Regions from separate parts of the Microbacterium sp. Ag1 genome, predicted to be linked through region 1. Evidence: predicted binding sites of a transcription regulator. Region 1 holds the regulator's gene; the other holds the start of a gene.
The links. The regulator LexA, encoded in region 1, represses DNA repair genes until DNA is damaged. The targets are predictions, from matches to a motif close to TCGAACANNTGTTCGA.
Positions count from the first base shown of each region.

Region 2: a site for LexA is predicted at 1,796-1,811, ahead of AAY78_RS10530 (DmpA family aminopeptidase). Genes of this name have one in related genera too.

Region 1 is NZ_LBCR01000032.1:304,606-310,029, forward strand. It holds gene ftsX (permease-like cell division protein FtsX) at 1-383, shown strand, start outside; gene smpB (SsrA-binding protein SmpB) at 447-923, shown strand; gene AAY78_RS14635 (S9 family peptidase) at 945-2,825, opposite strand; gene lexA (transcriptional repressor LexA) at 2,953-3,639, opposite strand; gene AAY78_RS14645 (LysM peptidoglycan-binding domain-containing protein) at 3,930-4,298, shown strand; gene AAY78_RS14650 (histidinol-phosphate transaminase) at 4,380-5,424, shown strand, end outside.
Region 2 is NZ_LBCR01000030.1:61,036-66,459, forward strand. It holds gene AAY78_RS10520 (TetR family transcriptional regulator) at 1-193, opposite strand, end outside; gene AAY78_RS10525 (APC family permease) at 215-1,675, opposite strand; gene AAY78_RS10530 (DmpA family aminopeptidase) at 1,827-2,987, shown strand; gene AAY78_RS10535 (TIGR00730 family Rossman fold protein) at 3,041-4,081, shown strand; gene AAY78_RS10540 (flavin monoamine oxidase family protein) at 4,050-5,405, opposite strand.

The DNA.
Region 1 (5,424 bases):
CCTACATCGCGGTCGGGATCGCCGTGCTCATGCTCATCGCCGCGACTCTCCTGATCGGCACGACGATCCGCCTGTCCGCGTATGCGAGGCGCAAGGAGATCGGCATCATGCGCCTCGTCGGAGCTTCCAACCGCTTCATCCAGACCCCGTTCGTGCTGGAGGGCGTGTTCGCGGCCTTCCTGGGGTCGGCTCTGGCCAGCGCCGCGGTCGTCGCCGGCGTGCACTTCGGCGTCAACGGCTATCTGCGGGGAAGGGTGCCGTTCATCACGACGTGGGTCACGATGCAGGACGCGGCACTAGTCGTCCCGGTGCTGATCGGCATCGGAGTGATCCTCGCCGCCCTGTCCGCGGGCTTCGCGATCCGACGCTGGCTGCGCACCTGATAGCCTGAAAGGCTGCGCGGTCGGATCGATCGATCGGGCTCATCACGGCAACAGGAGAGCATCATGCCCAGGGAACGCGGAGAGAAGGTCGTCGCGACCAATCGTCGCGCACGTCACGACTACGCCATCGAGAAGTCGTACGAGGCGGGGATGGTGCTCACCGGCACCGAGGTCAAGTCGCTGCGTCAGGGACGAGCCAACCTCAGCGACGGCTACGCGTTCGTCAAGGGGAACGAGGTCTTCCTCGACTCGGTGCACATCCCGGAGTACTCGCAGGGGCATTGGACGAACCATTCGGCCAAGCGCATCCGCAAGCTGCTGCTGCACCGTGAGGAGATCGCGAAGATCGCCCACGCCGTCTCGGCAGGGGGATACACCCTCATCCCGCTGAAGCTGTACTTCTCCGACGGTCGCGCCAAGGTCGAGATCGCCCTCGCCAAAGGTAAGCGCGAGTACGACAAGCGACAGACCCTGCGTGAGCGTCAGGACACCCGCGAAGCCGACCGCGCCATGCGTCTGCGCAACCGCGTGGGGGAGTGACCCTCGCGGGGGAAGCCGCCCTCACAGACGCGGCTCGAAGCCGAACACACGGCCGAGGAACGTCAGCTCGCGCTCGAGGGCGTCGACGATCGTGTCGGCGCTGCGGAATCCGTGCCCCTCGGCGGGGTACAGCACATACTCGTGGTCGACTCCGCGTGCCGCGAGCGCGTCTCGGATCGCCTCGGACTGCGAGGGCGGAACCACGCGATCCTCGCCGCCCTGCAGCAGCAGCACGGGCGCGTCGATCCGGTCGGCGTGCGTGAGCGGTGAACGCTCCACGTACAGGTGCTCGTGCTCGGGGAGGGGACCGACCAGACCGTCGATGTACGAGGCCTCGAAATCGTGGGTCTCCGCGACGAGCATGCGCAGATCGGCGACCCCGTAGCGGCTGATCCCGGCAGCGAAGGCTCCGCCCCGCACCAGCGCCGACAGCACGGTCCAGCCGCCGGCCGACCCGCCGCGGATCGCGATCCGGTCGGGGTCGGCCAGGCCCGCGTCCGCCAGACCGCGGGCCGCGGCGATCACGTCGTCGACATCGACGATGCCCCACTGGCCGTCGAGACGTTCACGGTACGAGCGGCCGTACCCCGTGGATCCTCCGTAGTTCACGTCGAGCACGCCGATGCCGCGGCTCGTGTAGAACGCGATCGCCTCGGACGCCGCCCCGGTGACGTGCGCCGTCGGCCCTCCGTGCACGAGGACGATGTAGGGCGGGAGCTCGTGATCGGGAGCCGTCGCGTGCGGGTTCGCCGGCGGGTACGCGAACGCGTGCACCTCTCCGTGCGGGCCCTGGATCTCGATCGGCATCGCAGCGGGCATCCACTGCGGATCGACCGGTTCGCCGCCGCGCACCGCCACGGTGGCACCCGATACGACGTCGACGCACCACAGCCCGGCGTTCGCACGCGAACCGTTGCCGGAGAGGAGCACGCGGGTGCCGTCGACATCGTCGACGCTCACATGGCCGTCTCCGGGGAACGAGATGACGTCGACGCGGTCGTCGGCAGCATCATCGGTATCGATCACCACGACCTCGTCGCGCCCGTTCGTCCGGACGGCGACGACGCGGCCGTCGTCGAGCAGCTGATACCAGCGGTTGCCGAGGACCCAGAGTCCATAGCCCGTGTCGGCGTCCGAGGGTGAGACCTGCCGTGCGGTGCCGACCGGGACCACACCGTCCAGGGAGATGCGTTGCAGGGCCCAGCGCCCACCCGGATCATCGGCGAAGAGCAGCTCCGAGTCGCTCAGCCACTCCGGCTGCAGCGCCGCCCGTGAGGGGATCGTGCGCGGAGTGTCCTCACCGACCTCGGCGACCTGCACGTGCGCGTCCTCCCACGGCATGCGGCCCCTGTCCCACGCGACCCACGCGGCGCGGGTGCCGTCGGGGGAGAGCGCGGGGTGGGCGAAGAAACCATCGCCCTGCACGATCACCGTGATCGCGGACGCATCCTCGGCTGCGGAGCCGTCGAGCGGGATCTCGACGATCGCTCGGAGATGCGGCGTGCGGGAGAGGTCTTCGCGCACGGCCAGCAGTCGACCGGACTGCACACGCAGGCCGCCGTGGGAGGGCCCGGGAGGGGTGAGAGCAACGGGCTCGCCTCCCACGCTCAGACGATGAACCCGCTGGTCGTTCGCGTCGACGAAGTAGAGCGTGCCGTGCTCGTCCGCCGTCCACGCACCCCCGCCGTACTCGTGCACACGTGAGCGTGCGCTCCAGGGGGAGGGGAGGATCTCGGCTCCGGAGGAGCTCCGCACCGTCACGCGGCCCTTCTGGGCCGGCACCGACTCGCCCCACCAGATCTCCGAGCCGACGAAACGGGCGCCGTCGATGCGCGGTGAAGACGCGGCGACCGAGGCGGCGGAGAACGGGGATGACCAGGAACCGTAAGGGGACGACGACATGTCTCGAGCCTATGCGGCGTCGCACCGCGTGTGCGGCCACGCCGTGGGCCCGACCACTGTGGAAGCGCGCGAAGGGAAGACGGTCACCGACACGACCAGGCCCGGTCTGCGCTGACCGGATCGAGGGTCAGACGGCGCGGAGCACCGCCACGACCTTGCCGAGGACGACGGACTCGTCGCCGAGGATGGGTTCGAATGCCGAGTTGCGGGGGAGGAGCCAGGTGTGGCCGTCCCGGCGGCGCAGCACCTTGACCGTCGCCTCGCCATCGAGCATCGCCGCGACGATCTCGCCGTTCTCCGCGCTGTTCTGGGAGCGGACCACGACCCAGTCGCCGTCGCAAATGGCGGCGTCGATCATCGACTCGCCGGAGACCTTGAGCATGAACAGGTCGCCCTTGCCCACCAACTGGCGGGGGAGCGGGAAGATCTCCTCGACCTGCTGATCCGCGGTGATCGGCACGCCGGCGGCGATCCGTCCCACCAGGGGGACGAGCGCGGCGTCGCCTACGGGAGTCGCGACGTCGGCCGGGTTCTCGGTGCTGGCGCCCGGCAGATCGATGAGCACCTCCATCGCCCTGGTCTTCCCCGGGTCGCGGCGCAGGTAGCCACTCAGCTCGAGCTGTCCGAGTTGATGGGTGACGCTGGAGAGGGACTTGAGACCGACGGCGTCTCCGATCTCGCGCATGCTCGGCGGATAGCCGTGGTTCGCGATCGAGTTCTGGATGACCTCGAGGATCGCCATCTGCTTCGGGCTGAGGCTCTTCCGGCGGCGCGTGCGCGGTGCCTCCGACTCGGCGGCAGAGTTCTCGCTCATGGTGCTCCTTCAGTGCGTGATCCGACGTCCCTCTTCGAATGTCGGAGGCCCGTGGTGGGGTGTCCTTATCGAAACCGTATCCGAGAATCGGGCCGATCTGGAAGATCTGTTCGAGCGTGTCGGCCTCTTTCCCCGATGTGGTTTCGAAGAATACTTGACAGATGTTCGAACTCGAAGATATCTTCGGTACGTAGCTTCGCATTCCCGGCTCCCGGCCGAGTCGTGAATGCGAACGCTACGCCAACTTCCCCGGCAGCCTCACCGCTCCGGGACAGGCTAAGGAGCACCACATGAGCAGCATCGGCTTCAGCACCGCAGCAGTCATCCCGGCATCGCCCCGTCCTTCGACGAGACTCCGGCTGACGACGCGAGGTCGCGCTGTACTGCTCGCCCTGGCGTCGGTGCCCCTCGCCGCCGGCATCGCGTTCGCGGCGCTCAGCGGCGGCAGCGCGGTCGCGTCGGGTGCCGACACCGCACCCGTCGGCGTCGAGACCGTCACCGTCATGCCCGGTGACACGCTCTGGTCCATCGCCACCGGCGTCGCGCCCGACGCCGACCCGCGCGATGTGATCGGCGACATCAGCCGGATGAACCTGTTGCGCGGTGGGGAGCTGCAGATCGGGCAGACTCTGGCGATCCCGGCTCAGTACGCGCGCTGATCCGGCGGAGGGCTCAGACGAGGAGTTTCTGGGGCGGCGACTTTGCGTCATCAACCTCAAGCGCCGCCTAGCATGGGAAGGGTGACCCTCTCCCTCAACGATCTCCCGCTACGTGACGATCTCCGCGGATTGAAGCCATACGGTGCTCCACAGGCGCCGCTTCCCATCGCGCTCAACGTGAATGAGAACACGCATCCGATCCCCGATGCGGTGGCGAGCGACATCCTCGATGACATCGCCGTCGCGATCCGTGATGTCAACCGCTACCCGGATCGTGAGTTCACCACGCTTCGCGAGTCTTTCGCGGAGTACCTGGGCCACGGTCTCGTCCCCGAGCAGATCTGGGCGGGCAACGGGTCCAATGAGGTGCTCCAGCACATCCTGCAGGCCTTCGGAGGCCCTGGTCGCACGGCTTTCGGGTTCGCGCCGACCTATTCGATGTACCCGCTCATCGCGCAGGGCACCGGTGCGCGGTGGATCGCCGGCACGCGTCAGCCCGACTACACCATCACTCCGGAGGAGGCGGCCGAGCAGGTGCGGGCCGCCGAGCCGGACGTGGTCATCCTCTGCTCTCCCAACAACCCCACCGGCACGCCGCTCGGACTCGACGTCATCGAAGCGGTGTACGAGGCTGCCAGGGGCATAGTGATCGTCGACGAGGCCTACCAGGAGTTCGCGCCGCATGACGCGGTCTCCGCACTGACGCTGCTCGAGGGGCGGCCGCGTCTGGCCGTCTCGCGCACGATGAGCAAGGCCTTCGCGTTCGCCGGGGCCCGTGTCGGGTATCTCGCGGCCGACCCGGCGTTCATCGACGCGCTGCGGCTGGTGCGTCTGCCTTACCACCTGAGCGCACTCACCCAGGCGGCGGCCATCGCGGCGCTGCGCAATGCCGACGTCATGCTCGGCATGGTCGAGGAGATCGTCGAGCAGCGCGACCGCATCACGGCGACTCTCGAGGCGCTGGGTTACCAGCCGCACGAATCCTGGTCGAACTTCGTGCTGTTCGGTGGAGTCTCCGACCCGAAGGCCATCTGGCAGCAGCTGTACGACCAGGGGGTGCTGGTACGCGATGTCGGCATCCCAGGACACCTGAGGGTGAGCGCGGGCACCGAGGCCGAGACCACCG
Region 2 (5,424 bases), on a different contig from region 1:
GGACACCCTCGACGGTCGCATACATCAGCTCGTCGAAGGTGGAGAAGTAGTACAGCACGCTCCCCGCGCTGACCGAGGCCTCCGCGGCGACCGCGCGCACGTTCGTGCCGAGGAGACCGCTGCGCCCGGCGACGCGCCTGGTCGCGGAGATGAGCTCCGCCCGTCGGGTGGCGTGCTTGCGCTGCTCGGCCACGTATCCTCCTCGCGCCTGGCGCTACTCGTCGTCGGGAACGAGCGTGGTGAGTTCAGCATAGTGGCGGGGACGACGTCGCTTCAGGACGATCCCGACGACGATGCCGGCCACGAACAGGGCGGGGGTGGGGGCGAGGAGCGCGAGGTTGACGGGCCCCTGGAGACCGGTGACGAGATCGAAGTTGGTCGCGATGAGGACGAATCCGACGATCAGACCGAGCGCCCCGAGCGCCGGTGCGACCAGTACCCGCCAGATGCTGTGGCCTCGCCGCCCTCTCAGGAAGAAACCGACCACGGCGATGGCGGCCACGGCCTGGGCGAAGACCAACCCGGCCACGCCGATCGAGTACACAGGGAGCGCGAAGCCGAGGAAGGGATCCGCTCCGCTGATGATCGTCACCGCGATGGCCACGAGCGACACGATCGAGATCACGAGGCTTGCGTGGTGAGGTGCCTGCGTCGTCGGCTGGGTCTGCGCGAGCCACGACGGCAGCAGACGCTCCCGTCCGAGCGAGAAGAGGTACCGGGAGCTGGCGTTGTGGAACGCGAGGAGGCAGGCGAAGAAGCTCGTGACGATCAGCACCCGCATCGTCACGGACGCCCAGGCGCCCAGGTACGCGTCGCCGGCGTGGAAGACCATGTCCTGGAAGTCGTCCTGCAGGGCGAGGCGCAGCACGCCCTCGATGCCGAAGGCGACCGTGAGGATCCAGAACGTGAAGGCGTAGAAGACGCCGAGGAACGCGATCGAGATGTATGTCGCGATCGGCACGGTGCGTGCCGGATCCCGCGCCTCCTCGGCGTAGATCGCCGTGCTCTCGAAGCCGAGGTAGGCACCGAACCCGAAGACGAAGAGCGCGCCGCTCCCGGCGGCGAAGAAGACGTTCTCGGGCGCGAAGGAGGCGAACGAGATCGGCTCGGGGCCGCCCGAGGCGAGCACGGCGATTGCGAGGACGAGCAGGATGGCGACCTCGGCCGTGAGCAGGACGCCCAGAACCTTGGCACCGACATCGATCTTGCGGTAGCCGAGCACCCCGACGATGACGAGCGCCAGCAGCGCGTAGACGGTCCAGGGCAGATCGATGCCGAAGAGTGCGGAGAACGTCATCTCCCCGAAGAACCCGACGAAGCCGTAGAAGCAGATGCACAGGGCGGTGTAGGAGAAGATCGTCACGAACACGATGCCGATGCCGACGGGTTTGCCGAGTCCTCGAGCGCCGTAGACGTAGAAGGCGCCGGTGTTGCGCACATACCTCGACATGGCGGTGAAACCGAAGGCGAACAGCATCAGCACGACACCGCTGGCGAGCATCGCGCCCGGGCCGCCGATGCCGGCGAGACGGAAGTCCGTGGCTGCAGCGCTGGCGACGACCGTGAGGGGAGCTGCGGCGGAGACCACGAAGAAGACGATCGCCCAGACTCCGAGGCGCCGCTGGGCGAGCGTCGTTGTCGTGGTCGTGGGGACGGAGGGATTCGGCTGAGACATCTGCGGCTCCGGAATCTGCTGTCGGAAGGGTGCGTATCGGACGGTACGAGATCTTGAACAGTGATTCAAAAGGCAAAGACGGGTTAAGTCAAGCAAAACATGCGTTGGGTGACGTACTCTCTGAACATACGTTCAGGTCAGAGTGGAGTACATGGTGGTTTCCTCATCGGCGTCGGAGTCGTCGCGCAGGCGTATCAGGGCAAGGGATCTGGGGGTCCCGTTCGCGGGACGCAGCGGCACCCACGGCGCGATCACCGACGTCCCCGGTGTGGCCGTCGGATATCGCACCATGGTCGCGGGGGAGGGGGCGCACGCCGTCCGCACCGGGGTCACCGCCGTCCTGCCCCGGGGCCGCGAGGGAGTGGGCGTGCCCTGTGCTGCGGCCGTCCACGCCTTCAACGGGAACGGCGAGCTCACCGGCCGCGCATGGATCGACGAGTCCGGATCGCTGTCCATGCCGATCGGGATCACCAGCTCGCATGCGGTCGGAGCCGTGCACAGCGGTATCGACTCCTGGGTGGCGCAGGTCGCCCCGCACGTCGCCGCCCAGTGGATGCTGCCCGTCGTCGGGGAGACCTGGGACGGATACCTCAACGACATCAACGGCGGTCACGTCACGCCGGCGGACGCGTGGTCGGCCCTGGAGGCGGCCAGCACCGCCGCACCGGCGGAGGGGAACGTCGGCGGAGGGACGGGGATGAACTGCTACGGCTTCAAGGGAGGCACCGGCACGGCATCCAGGACGGTGGCGTACGGCGGTGCCGAGTACACCGTCGGAGTCCTCATCCAGGCGAACTTCGGTGCGCGCGACGAGCTTCGGCTCGGCAGCATCGACCTGGGCGCACGATCGTCGGCGCCGAACCCGATGGGCGACGACGACTGGTTCGCTCGGGAGCGGCGCCAACATGCCCCGGGAGGAGCCGGATCCGCGATCGTGGTCATCGCCACTGACGCCCCCTTCCTTCCCGGTCAGTGCGCGGCACTGGCTCGTCGGGGAGCCCTGGGTCTCGGCCGCAGCGGCACCGCGGGCAGTCACTTCTCGGGCGACATCGTCCTCGCGTTCTCCACCGCGAACGAGGGTGCGCTCACGTCGCAGTTCCCGGAGGGGAGCGACGAGGTCTACGAGACCATGCGCCTGATCCCGTGGGGGCGGATCGATCCCTTCCTGACGGCAGCGGTGCAGGCCGTCGACGAGGCCGTGTGGAACGCACTCGTCGCAGCGCAGGACATGACAGGACGCGACGGGCACAGGAGCGTCGCGCTCCCGCACGACGAGATCCGGGCGGCCGTCGACGAGTCCCGCGGAGTCTGAGCGACGGCGTGGCAGGAGGCCACGGTCGCCCCGGGGCATGACACCCTGGAGGCATGATCGACGAACCCCTCCCTGAAGCGCTCAGCGCCGAGATCAACGCCGTCCTCGACGATGCGGGAGTGCACACCGACCGCAGGCTCGTGATGCGGATGCTGCGCACCGCGATCCTTCTGGGGGAGGACGGCGCCGACCGCCTCGATCTGAAGATCGCCTCGGCAGCGCTCGCCGAGATGCGTGATGCGTTCCGTCTCTTCGCTCCGTTCCGCGGCGTCCCCAAGGTCACGGTCTTCGGCTCGGCGCGAACCAGGCAGGACGATCCGCTGTATCTGACGGCGCGCGACGTCGCCTCGGCCCTCGCGGGGGATGGATGGATGGTCGTCACGGGGGCGGGGCCCGGCATCATGCAGGCGGCTTCCGAGGGAGCGGGTCCTGCCCTCTCGCTGGGCGTCTCGATCAGGCTCCCGTTCGAGGAGAAGCCCAACGGCTTCGTGGCCGGCCAGGACCACGTGGTCGCGATGAAGTACTTCTTCACCCGCAAGCTCATGCTCATCAAGGAATCGCTCGGGTTCATCTGCCTGCCGGGTGGGTTCGGCACCCTCGACGAGATGTTCGAGCTGCTCACCCTGCAGCAGACCGGCAAGGCGGAACCGACGCCGATCGTTCTGCTCGACGAGCCGGGTGGCACCTTTTGGCAGGGGCTTCGCAGCTTCATCGACGACCATCTCGCCCCGACCGGGGTCATCTCGGAGGGCGACTTCGATCGCGTCGTGATCACGGATTCGGTCGATGCGGCCAGGGCGGAGATCACGGGCTTCTGGCACAACTACGACTCATTGCGCTGGGTGGGCGATGCGCTGGTGCTGCGGCTCAAGGCGGAGCCGACGGACGAGGAGATCGATCGGCTCAACGAGGAGTTCGGCTCGATGCTGTCATCGGGGAGGATCGAGCGGACGGGCCCGCGTCAGCCGGAGGTCGCCGACGCCGACAACCTCGACCTCCCGCGCCTGATCCTGCACCTGGATCAGCGGCAGGTGGGCAATCTGTTCCGACTGATCGGCGCGATCAACGCCCTACCGTCTGCTCCCGCGCGGTGATGCGGGCGGCGAAGTCGGCGAGATCGACCGGGCGATCGAGGATGCGCTCCGCAGCGCGGTGGCCGGAGTAGAACGCCGCCCCGACCGTGGCCGGCTCATCGCCCCAGGTGGCTTCGCCGGCGAAGTGCAGCACCCCGTCGACGGGGCCCGCCAGAGCATCGTGATCGTGGTGCGTCGATCCCAGGGCGAGGTGGGAGTACGAGCCGTTCGAGAACTCGTCCTCGCCCCAACGCGTGACCCAGTGCGCGAGCGGTTCACCGACGGCGTCTCCGTAGAGGACGTGGAGAGCGCTGACCGCGTCGGCGACGATCTCGGCATCAGCGAGGTCCTGCATCCGACGACCGAAAGGGCCGGCGGCGAAGGTGAGGAGCGTGGGGATCCCGCTCACTGCCGACACGTCGTACCAGGAGTGCCAGTGCTCGCCGGCGTCGCCGAGTGCGCGGATCACGTACGTCTCCTCGTCCCAGAAGCGCTCGGGGAACTGGACGAACACCTTGTTGAACACGCCCATCCCGAGGCGGGAGATAGGGCCGGAGACCGCTTCGGGGAGCTCGGGATCGAACGAGATCGTTCCCGCCTTGAGGACCCCGAGCGGCACGGTGACGATGACGCGGTCCGCGCGGTACTCGGTATCACCGGCGCGCACGACGACGCCCGCTGCGGAACGGCTCACGCGGGTCACGACCGTCTCCAGGCGCACATCGAGGCCGTCTGCGATGCGGCGGGGGAGCTCGTCGTAACCGCGGGGGAAGATGACCTCGTCGCCCTCGATCGCATCCTCGTCGAGGCCATGGGCATCGAGATCGCCGATCCAGGCGCCGCACTGCTCCTCGACGCGATGGCGGAAGAACTCGCGGATGTCGTCGATGCGATCAGGGGAGAGCCCCGACCTGTCCAGAGCGCGCTCCGTGACGTCCAGGTACGTGTCGCCGGAGGAGGATGCGGCGATCTCCTCCACGAGCAGGCGGTCGGCCAGATCGACGTCGCTGACCCACTGCGCGGTCGCGGCTTCGTCCAGACGGCGGCCCCGGCCGTCGTAGTTCTCGATCGGGCGACCTCCCACCTGGAAGCTGCCCACCGTGTACTCGATCGCCGGGATGCGCAGCGCATGCACGAGGTCCCACAGCGGGGAGTTCTCGATGCCGTGGATCCATGAGGCGCCGAGATCGACCGGGAATCCGGCGCTGCGGTCGGTGTGCATGCGGCCTCCGATGCGGTCGCGCCCCTCGAGGACCACGACGCGCTGACCGGCGTCGGCGAGCATCCGGGCGCTCGTGAGCCCCGACATGCCTGCGCCGATCACGACCGTGTCGAATGTGCTCACGTGCTCCTCCTCGAGCGGC